One region of the Cytobacillus sp. ABV4_503 genome, then DNA from elsewhere that is predicted to be linked to it. Evidence: predicted binding sites of a transcription regulator. Region 1 holds the regulator's gene; each other region holds the start of a gene.
What was found. The regulator LexA, encoded in region 1, represses DNA repair genes until DNA is damaged. The targets are predictions, from matches to a motif close to CGAACATATGTTCG.

Region 1 (2,205 bases):
AGGTTATTCCAATACCAACGATCAGCTACTCATTTCGATACGGAACTGTTCCAGTGGCTATAATGTTATTAATTCAATTTAAACCAAATATGAATGCGATAGTTAAGGCTGTATTATTCGGTGGGTTTGGTGCTTATGTAGGAATGCCTATTATGGCAATGCTGCACTTGTATAAAAGAATCGACTGGGCCTATACTTATTCCTTTTTTATATTAGTTTCACTTTATTTAATTGCCCATTGGTTCAGCAGAAGGAGCAGTTTTGAAAAAATAGTCGAAAAATAAAAAAGGCAGGATTTCTCCCAGCAGGTGGTGTGTTTTTTCACGTATGCGAGTGCATTCTTGGGAGGGCGGGCAGTACATGTTCTCGTACTAAGAAAATTTGAAATTCCCTGGCCACTTTAGCCGGGGAGTATTTTTAAAAAGGCAAATACAAAAACCCCGTTTACAGATGAACGAGGTTTTAACTAATTCGTATTTCTCTGCATCTCTCTATTCTTTATGTCTGATCTTTAAGAAATCGAGACATGTCAGCAGTGCATCTCCTCCAAACCCTGCAATCACCGCCAGGAGAACTACCTTTAAGGCAGAGTCAGGATCTGAAGATACGACCAAAAAAACAGCCGCTAAAGCCCCCATGATTACTTCTTCAAAGACCCCCAGATAGATGAACTTTTTTGTTCTTCTGGGTTTGACCATTTTGCCTTCTTTCCGAATATGTCCAACGACACCAACCAGCCCACCAATCAACAAAGCGAAGGTAATGTTCAAAAACATTTTTTCTTCACACTCCTAAAGTCGAGATTTTGGACAAGCGACCTTAGGTTGATTCTCGGTGTATTACCATTATATAGAAAGTGGCTATAAATTAATATGCATAAAAATACCGAATTTTCAGAACAATAAAATAGTCATACTTGACTGTAACTTTATGCCAAAAGAAAAAGTATCCGTTACTTTCGTATGATTTCGCTAATAGCATCAGGTAATAGGAACTGATAACCTTCTTAAAATTGGAAAAAATAAAAAGCAGGCAGAGGCTGCTTGCTTTTTATCACTCTATTAATGCATATGGCGGTATACACCTATAACCTTGCCAAGGATGGAAACATTTCGAAGGATGATAGGTTCCATTGTAGAGTTTTCCGGCTGAAGACGGATAAAGTCTTTTTCTTTAAAGAATCTCTTGACAGTTGCTTCGTCTTCCTCTGTCATGGCAACCACGATATCTCCATTATTGGCAGTGCTCTGCTGTTTGACGATGACATAGTCGCCATCAAGGATTCCGGCTTCAATCATACTTTCTCCCATGATTTCAAGCATGAATACATGCTCGTCAGCTGGTGCCATTCTTTCTGGAAGAGGGAAGTATTCTTCGACATTTTCAATGGCCGTTATCGGCTGCCCTGCAGTTACTTTACCGACGATCGGAACATTAACTGCACTGACTTTAGGAATGTGAGAAGACTCGTCCAGGTCTAAAATTTCAATGGCGCGCGGTTTAGTAGGATCTCTGCGGATCAGCCCTTTGCTTTCAAGTCTGGCGAGATGGCCGTGAACTGTTGAGCTTGAAGCAAGGCCGACTGCTTCCCCGATTTCCCTTACAGAAGGCGGATAACCCCTCAATTTAACTTCTTCTTTTATAAACTCTAATATATCTTGCTGCCTTTTTGATAATTTCACCATCTTTACGCACCTCGTATGTTTTTGTTGTCTCAATTATAGCACCAATTACCATATGATACAAACATAAGTTCGAATTTTTATTGACACAAAACAAATGTTCGGTCTATAATAAAATCATCAAATGCGAACATATATTCTTTTTAGAGGTGGTATATCATGTTTAAAAAATTGTGGAAATCATATTCTTATGCTATTATTCTCTTCGTTTTAAGCCTGGCAGCATCGTTTATTATGCTCGTGCAAATAGAAACACCCGATACGGAAAAGTTTGTGAAAGTCACTGTTGCAGAAGGCGACTCTTTATGGAAAATTGCTGAGAATTTTTCGGCTGAACATTCGCTGTCTACAGATCAATTTATTAATTGGGTGGAACAAAATAATGAGATTGCGTCTGGAAGGATTTTTCCGGGCGATGAAATTGTAATTCCAGTAAAAGCTCTGGATGACGAGCCTTATAAAGAGCTTGCCAGTTCAGACCTTTATGAATAAGGAGAAGTTATGAAAGCTATTATTTACTGCA
Region 2 (2,205 bases), 2.6 Mb from region 1:
GTCATCAATTTGACCTTCGATTGGACGGACATCAATAGTGGGATCAAGCAAACCGGTTGGGCGGATAATCTGCTCAATCATTTCCGGTGTATGCTCAAGCTCGTAAGGGCCGGGTGTTGCCGAAACAAAGACAGCCTGTTTCACATGCTTCTCGAACTCGGTAAACGTAAGCGGCCTGTTATCCATGGCTGAAGGCAAACGGAAACCATGGTCCACAAGCACCGATTTTCTTGCCTGGTCACCATTGAACATACCGCGGATTTGCGGCAGAGTTACGTGTGACTCATCAATCACAATTAGAAAGTCTTCCGGAAAATAATCCAGAAGGGTATACGGTGTTGAACCAGGCGGCCTTAATGTTAGGTGGCGGGAGTAGTTTTCAATACCGGAACAAAAACCCATCTCCCTCATCATCTCAAGGTCATAGCGGGTCCGCTGCTCCAGGCGCTGGGCTTCAAGAAGCTTATCGTTTTCTCTTAATTCAGCAAGGCGCACTTCCAGTTCTTTTTCAATGTTCTGGATGGCGACCCGCATTTTTTCTTCACGCGTTACGAAGTGGGATGCCGGGAAGATCGCAACATGCTCACGTTCACCCATAATTTCTCCGGTGAGGGCATCTACTTCACGGATCCGGTCTATCTCATCCCCGAAAAACTCTACACGGATACAATGCTCATCCCTTGATGCCGGGAAAATCTCAACTACATCCCCGCGAACACGGAAGGTGCCGCGCTGGAAGTCGATATCATTGCGCTCATACTGAATGTCAACGAGCCTGTGAAGAAGCTGGTTCCTCTCAATCTCCATGCCGGTTCTGAGGGATAGCACCATTTCACTGTATTCTTCAGGAGAACCCAAACCATATATACAAGACACACTGGCAATAATAATGACATCTTTGCGCTCAAATAATGAAGAAGTCGCCGAGTGGCGGAGCTTATCAATTTCATCATTAATGCTTGCATCTTTTTCAATAAAGGTATCTGTAGAAGGCACATATGCCTCCGGCTGATAGTAGTCATAATAGCTGACAAAATACTCAACAGCATTGTTTGGAAAAAAGTCCTTGAATTCACTGTATAACTGCCCAGCAAGTGTCTTATTATGGGCAATGACAAGCGTCGGCTTGTTAACCTCTTGTATAACATTTGAAACCGTGAAGGTTTTTCCCGTTCCTGTTGCACCCAAAAGCGTCTGGTGCTTCTTGCCGGAATTAATTCCCTCCACAATTTTTTTGATTGCCCCAGGCTGGTCGCCTTGAGGGGAATATTTTGAGACTAATTCAAATTGATCCTTCACCTATAAGCCTCCCGTTCAAATTACTTTTATCTATATATTAATCACAAACCAGCATTGTAAGAATTAAAGATCCGGGATGCATGGCTGATTTGTCAGTTTTTTACTCAATACTCATATCACCATTCTACCACAAAGAGCCTAAAACAAACCAACAATATGCGAACGGATATTCGTTTTTTTGTTTTTACAGGGAAAATATTGCTTGGGAAATATGCCGAATTATCGAGGGGGGTGTCGAAGCAAGGTTAATCAAACGTTTGATTAACGGGGTGTAATCCAATCAATCGTTTGATTGATATTGATGAATAGCTGATGCTACGCAAGCATAAATTCAGATGAAAATTCATTAAACAAAAAACCTGTCGATACGTTTGATCGACAGGTTCCGCAAGAATTATTCCGCACTTAGCTTTGTTTTGGGCTTCAGTTTTTGAGCGTACCAAAACCCGACAGTCAATGAAAGTGCGTCTATAACAATTAAGGCAAATGAATTTGTATAGCCTTTATAGACAGAAGCAGCAATCAGTCCCACCGTTAATACAAGCCCAATCACACGATTATAGCTTACTCTCGTAAAGAGCAATACCAGCAGGCCAGGCAGCAGCAGAGCTGACAAGTATTTTAATGCCAAACAAAACACCTTCTTTTGTTTATTCACAATGATTCAGGGTTTCTAACATTAGAATATCTTCTCATAAGAAGATGTACAAGTTTTTTCAGTGTTATTCCCTATGTTCTTTCACATAATAAGAAAAAGTACTTATTATGGAGGAATGTATCATGGCAAGAAGAAAAAGACGCCCGCTTGTGCCGGAATCAAGAGCGGCATTAGACCAGCTGAAAAATCAGGTAATGGCAAACCAGGGATACCATGTTGACAATGAAAACCCTGATGGCGTGAAATAT
Region 3 (2,205 bases), 1.3 Mb from region 1:
TGCCTCATCGGATGATTTAATCTCATTGTCTTTCACTTTATGAAGTGCCTGCTGTATGGTTATGCCGCCCTCGATTACATGGTTCGCAATGGACTCGATTCGCCTGATCAAAAACAGCCATCCAGCAGGTTTGTCTTCCCGGCTGAACAAATCAATAATAAGCAGGCGAAGGGCCTGTACAGCAAGCTCTGCTTCACGCAGATTTTGTTCTTCATATTGCTGGGCAAGAACTTCAGCATCGCGAAGAGAACGGGTTACCCAAACCAGGAGTTTTCTCAGCTCATCAATTTCAAGAGCATTCGCTTTTTTTAAGCTTCGAATTGAGTCTGTCAGTGTTTCAATCAGCATACCTGCATCAAATATATATAACCTCAGCTGAGTAGAGGTCAGCCCTGGCCATAATTTTTGAACATCTTCATCATTTACATACTCTGAAACCATTACTGCGTATTCCCTGAGCTTCAGCACGTTTCTCCGCAATTCCTCCCGCTGCTGGGGAGTCATTTCCTTGGCTTTCATCCCCTCAATTAACAGGTTGAACGTAAAATTGCTTTGGAAATGAAAGGAGCGAATGCTTCTTTTCAGGTTTTTCGCGGTGTCCTGAAACAGGATGAAATTGAACAGGAAAGCATACGCGACCCCTATCCAGATGCCGAAGTAAAAGGATGGAAGCTGACTGCCTGATAACTTTAGGATAGATGAAAAATAAAGTGTCATGAATGCAATCATGCATAGAGAAAAATACCGTACGCCAAAGCGGGTTAAATAAAAGCTTAAGAATATTAACAGCACCATTGCAATATCGACAAAGACCGTGCTTCCCGCCAATAGTGAACCAATCGATACCCCCGCCATGGCAGAAATTCCAAGCAGGCCAGTTGTGAGCATCTTACCTTTTTTAGAGTCATCCATCACAATCATGATGCCAAGCATGCCAGCCATTCCGGACACGATCGCCGGAGTGAGAGCGGCTTTAGCACCAGCGCCAGCCAATTGCATGATAAGCAAAGTCGTAAAGACTGAAGCCATTAAACTTAAAGTGGCCCGTCCAGCTTTTTGAAATCGGATAAGCCCGGGATCGGATGCAAGCAATCGACCGAGCCACCGGTGTTTTATAGGGAGCTGCTTCATTGTTTCACCAATCTTTTTAGAGAGTTAAAGATTATTTTACCACTCGTACTTTTATTATCCAAATGAACCAGCTTGAGTTTTTTATGCTTTACTGGTTTAAATACAGAACAAATGTTCTATAATAGAAGATGGAGGGATTTACTATGCCGCTAAAAGACAGAGGGAAAATAAAATGGCTGCCAGCCCATTTCATGCCGGAACACCGGGCGATGTTAAGAAAATTGGAAACTGAACAAATGGCACAAAACAAGCCGCTTATTGATGAATATGAATTGGAGGATTATGAAAACAAAATTCACTATGCAATGGAATTTGCCTTTTTTCTAAAAGTAAAGGTTTGGCGTGGTGGATTTTTCTGCGAATACACAGGGAGGGTAAACAGGCTGGATAGCATCAGCAGAAAAATTTATCTGGAAATGGAAGATGGGTTTCTTGAGAAGGTCATGTTTGACGAAATCACTGCGGTTGAAGTGAAAGAACGGTGCAGAGAGTCATAATTCAATTTTTGCAGAAAAGTTGAAGCCTTACCAACCATTATTTTCAATTTTTAGATATAATAGAAAGAAAGCGCTGATCGGAGGTACATATGAGCACGGACTTAGAAAAAGCGATTGTACTTCGCAATCTCGGAAAATACAAAGATTCCAACCTTCTGCTTATAAAATTGGCTGAACAGTATCCCTTAAACCCAGTTATTCATTATCAGTGCGGCTGGAGTTTTGACGTTTTAGGGGAGGAATCGAAGGCTGTTTCTTATTATGAAAGAGCGATCGAACTTGGGCTTCCTGAATCAGATCTGCAAGGTGCTATTTTGGGTCTAGGGAGCACATACCGGACACTTGGGGAATATGAAAAGTCAAAGATGGTGTTCGAAAAAGGGATCTCCCAGTTTCCGGCTAATCGTGCAATCCAGGTGTTTTATTCCATGACGCTCCATAATTTAGGCCAGCATAGGCAGGCCATGGAGCTGCTCCTAAAGTGTGTGGCCGAAACCTCTGATGACCCAGAAGTTTTGCAATATAAAAAAGCGATTACCTTTTATGCAGATAAACTTGATGAAATATTTGATAAAGA
Region 4 (2,205 bases), 1.8 Mb from region 1:
CAACACGGCGGCCGATGCCCCACATTTCCCTTAAAGGGGATACATTCCACAGCTTTGTTTTCACATCTTCATACGTCCATTCAGCAACTCCCTTTTTTTTCGCTTCAAGATCCAGGCAGAGCTTTGACATAAGCAAATTAGGCCCTATTCCTATGGCACAGGGGAGCTGAAATTCCCGTTCAATATCATCTTTTATTTTCCAGGCAATTGTCCGGGCATCACCCCAGAGATGCACTGCGCCGTCTACTTTTATAAAACTTTCATCGACACTGTACGTATGGATGGCTTCCTTGGGGACATAACGGTTAAACACCCTGGTGATTTCAGTGGAGATTCTTAAATAAGTCGCCATTTTCGGCTCCTCAATTCTAATGCGCGGGTCATTAGGAACCTCAAAAAGGCGGGCCCCTGTCTTTATCCCAAACTCTTTTTTCATTCGCGGAGAGGCAGCCAGAACAACGCTGCCCTTCCGTTCCACATTCCCCGCAATCACAAGATAGCAGTCAAGGGGATCCAGACCAAGCATGACAGCAGAACAGCTTGCATAAAAGCTCTTCATATCAACACACAAAATTTGATTATTCGGCATTGTGCTGTAATCAACCATGACTTCGACATCCTCCTTCAGAAAAGCGCAAGGCGCCGCACCGGCTTATGCAGGTCGGCAGCGCCCGAATCCAAATAAAAATAACCAAGAACATTTGTTCTATATATATGTATACCCAATATATTAAGCGAATATGCGTTCGGTTTCAATGGAAATTTTACGCGATTTTTCTTAAAACAGGTTCTTTTGCCAGGTGCCGATATGACCAGAAACCAGTATAATCAGCTTGAGGTGCAAAAATAATGAACAAAAAACTGATATATAAAATGGTTCAAAACTGTTTAAAGCAATATAACGAGGACAGCCATTCCATTACGTTTGAAAGCAGGGAATTTGCAGAGATATTCAATAAAGTCATAAAGGAGAAAAATAAAGAAGCAGACAGCGAGCTGCATGAAATAGTAAATGATGTGGTATACGGGTATATTACGGGCTCACCTTATTTTTAAAGAATAAAAAAGCAGCTGCAGGGATTTGGCTGCAGCTGCTTTCTTATAAGATAAGACAGTATAAATTTTTGAACGTCAATAACTGTCTAGCTCCAGCGCCTACCCCCTCGAGGTCACAAGCCAATCCTCCCAAAAAGGCAAAGAACGCCTTTCCGGGGGCTCGTCTTGTGCTTGTCGGGGGTGGGCAAGGCGCTTCCGCTTTTCTTATTTCTGATTGAATGCACGTTTTCCAATTTTTTCGAACAGTCCTGGAAAAAGTGTATAGACAATACTTCCCGCATTCATCCACCGCGGGAGATTAATTTCCCTGACTGGCATCAGCATGGCATTGACTACTTTAAGCGCCACATACTCGGGCTTAAGCATATACTTGCTGACATTTTTCACATATGTGCCTTTTTCATCGGCAATATTGAAGAAGTTTGTCTCAATCGGTCCGGGATTAACAGCAGTCACAAAGACATTGCTGTCAGCCAGCTCCATGCGAAGGCTGTTCGTATAGCCAAGAACAGCATGCTTGGTTGCAGAATAGATACTGGATTTCGGTGTGGCAATTTTGCCCGCCTGTGAGGCGATGTTGATAATATGGCCGCTTCTCTGTTTCCTCATCACCGGCAGCACCATGCTGGTGCAAGCCATTAAACCAACTACATTTACATCAAACATTTCCTTTATTTCTTCAACTTTTGCTTCATGCGCCTCACGGAAAACTCCGAACCCGGCATTATTAACAAGAACATCTATGCGATCAAACCGCGCAAGTACTTCGGAAAAAACAGCCGAGACTTCGTCAGTGTCCGAAACATCGAGTTTACGTATGTAAACATCCACTGAAAAACGCCTCTGCAAATCTGCCTGCAGTTCCTGCAATTTGTCAAGGCTGCGGGCAAGAAGGACAAGGTTTGCTCCCCTCTCAGCACAAAGAACAGCCATTTGGGCTCCAATCCCTCCAGATGCACCTGTGATAATCACATTTTTATTTTTCAAACTGTCTGACAAATCAAACCACCTCTTTTGATGCGGAATACAAGAATGCTTCCTCCTCTTTATTTATATAAATCTCTCCTATTGAATGCAAATAGTCAAGCTGCGCGACCGTTTCGGAAATCGTCAGGGAAAGCTCCTTCTCATAAACTTTCGGAAAAAGGC

Region 2: a site for LexA is predicted at 1,459-1,472, ahead of uvrB (excinuclease ABC subunit UvrB). Genes of this name have one in related genera too.
Region 3: a site for LexA is predicted at 1,236-1,249, ahead of ACXAD1_RS14705 (YolD-like family protein). Genes of this name have one in related genera too.
Region 4: a site for LexA is predicted at 736-749, ahead of ACXAD1_RS17550 (YqzH family protein). Genes of this name have one in related genera too.

What each region holds. Positions count from the first base shown of each region.
Region 1 covers NZ_JBSWTH010000001.1:1,651,550-1,653,754, forward strand. The annotation lists gene ACXAD1_RS08370 (CBO0543 family protein) at 1-284, shown strand, start outside; gene ACXAD1_RS08375 (DUF4257 domain-containing protein) at 492-776, opposite strand; gene lexA (transcriptional repressor LexA) at 1,062-1,685, opposite strand; gene yneA (cell division suppressor protein YneA) at 1,842-2,174, shown strand; gene ACXAD1_RS08390 (YneB family resolvase-like protein) at 2,184-2,205, shown strand, end outside.
Region 2 covers NZ_JBSWTH010000001.1:4,265,102-4,267,306, forward strand. The annotation lists gene uvrB (excinuclease ABC subunit UvrB) at 1-1,299, opposite strand, end outside; gene ACXAD1_RS21515 (CsbA family protein) at 1,694-1,930, opposite strand; gene ACXAD1_RS21520 (alpha/beta-type small acid-soluble spore protein) at 2,080-2,205, shown strand, end outside.
Region 3 covers NZ_JBSWTH010000001.1:2,941,628-2,943,832, reverse strand. The annotation lists gene ACXAD1_RS14710 (FUSC family protein) at 1-1,092, opposite strand, end outside; gene ACXAD1_RS14705 (YolD-like family protein) at 1,275-1,628, shown strand; gene ACXAD1_RS14700 (tetratricopeptide repeat protein) at 1,718-2,205, shown strand, end outside.
Region 4 covers NZ_JBSWTH010000001.1:3,481,259-3,483,463, forward strand. The annotation lists gene ACXAD1_RS17545 (Y-family DNA polymerase) at 1-607, opposite strand, end outside; gene ACXAD1_RS17550 (YqzH family protein) at 850-1,056, shown strand; gene ACXAD1_RS17555 (SDR family NAD(P)-dependent oxidoreductase) at 1,261-2,055, opposite strand; gene ACXAD1_RS17560 (MBL fold metallo-hydrolase) at 2,057-2,205, opposite strand, start outside.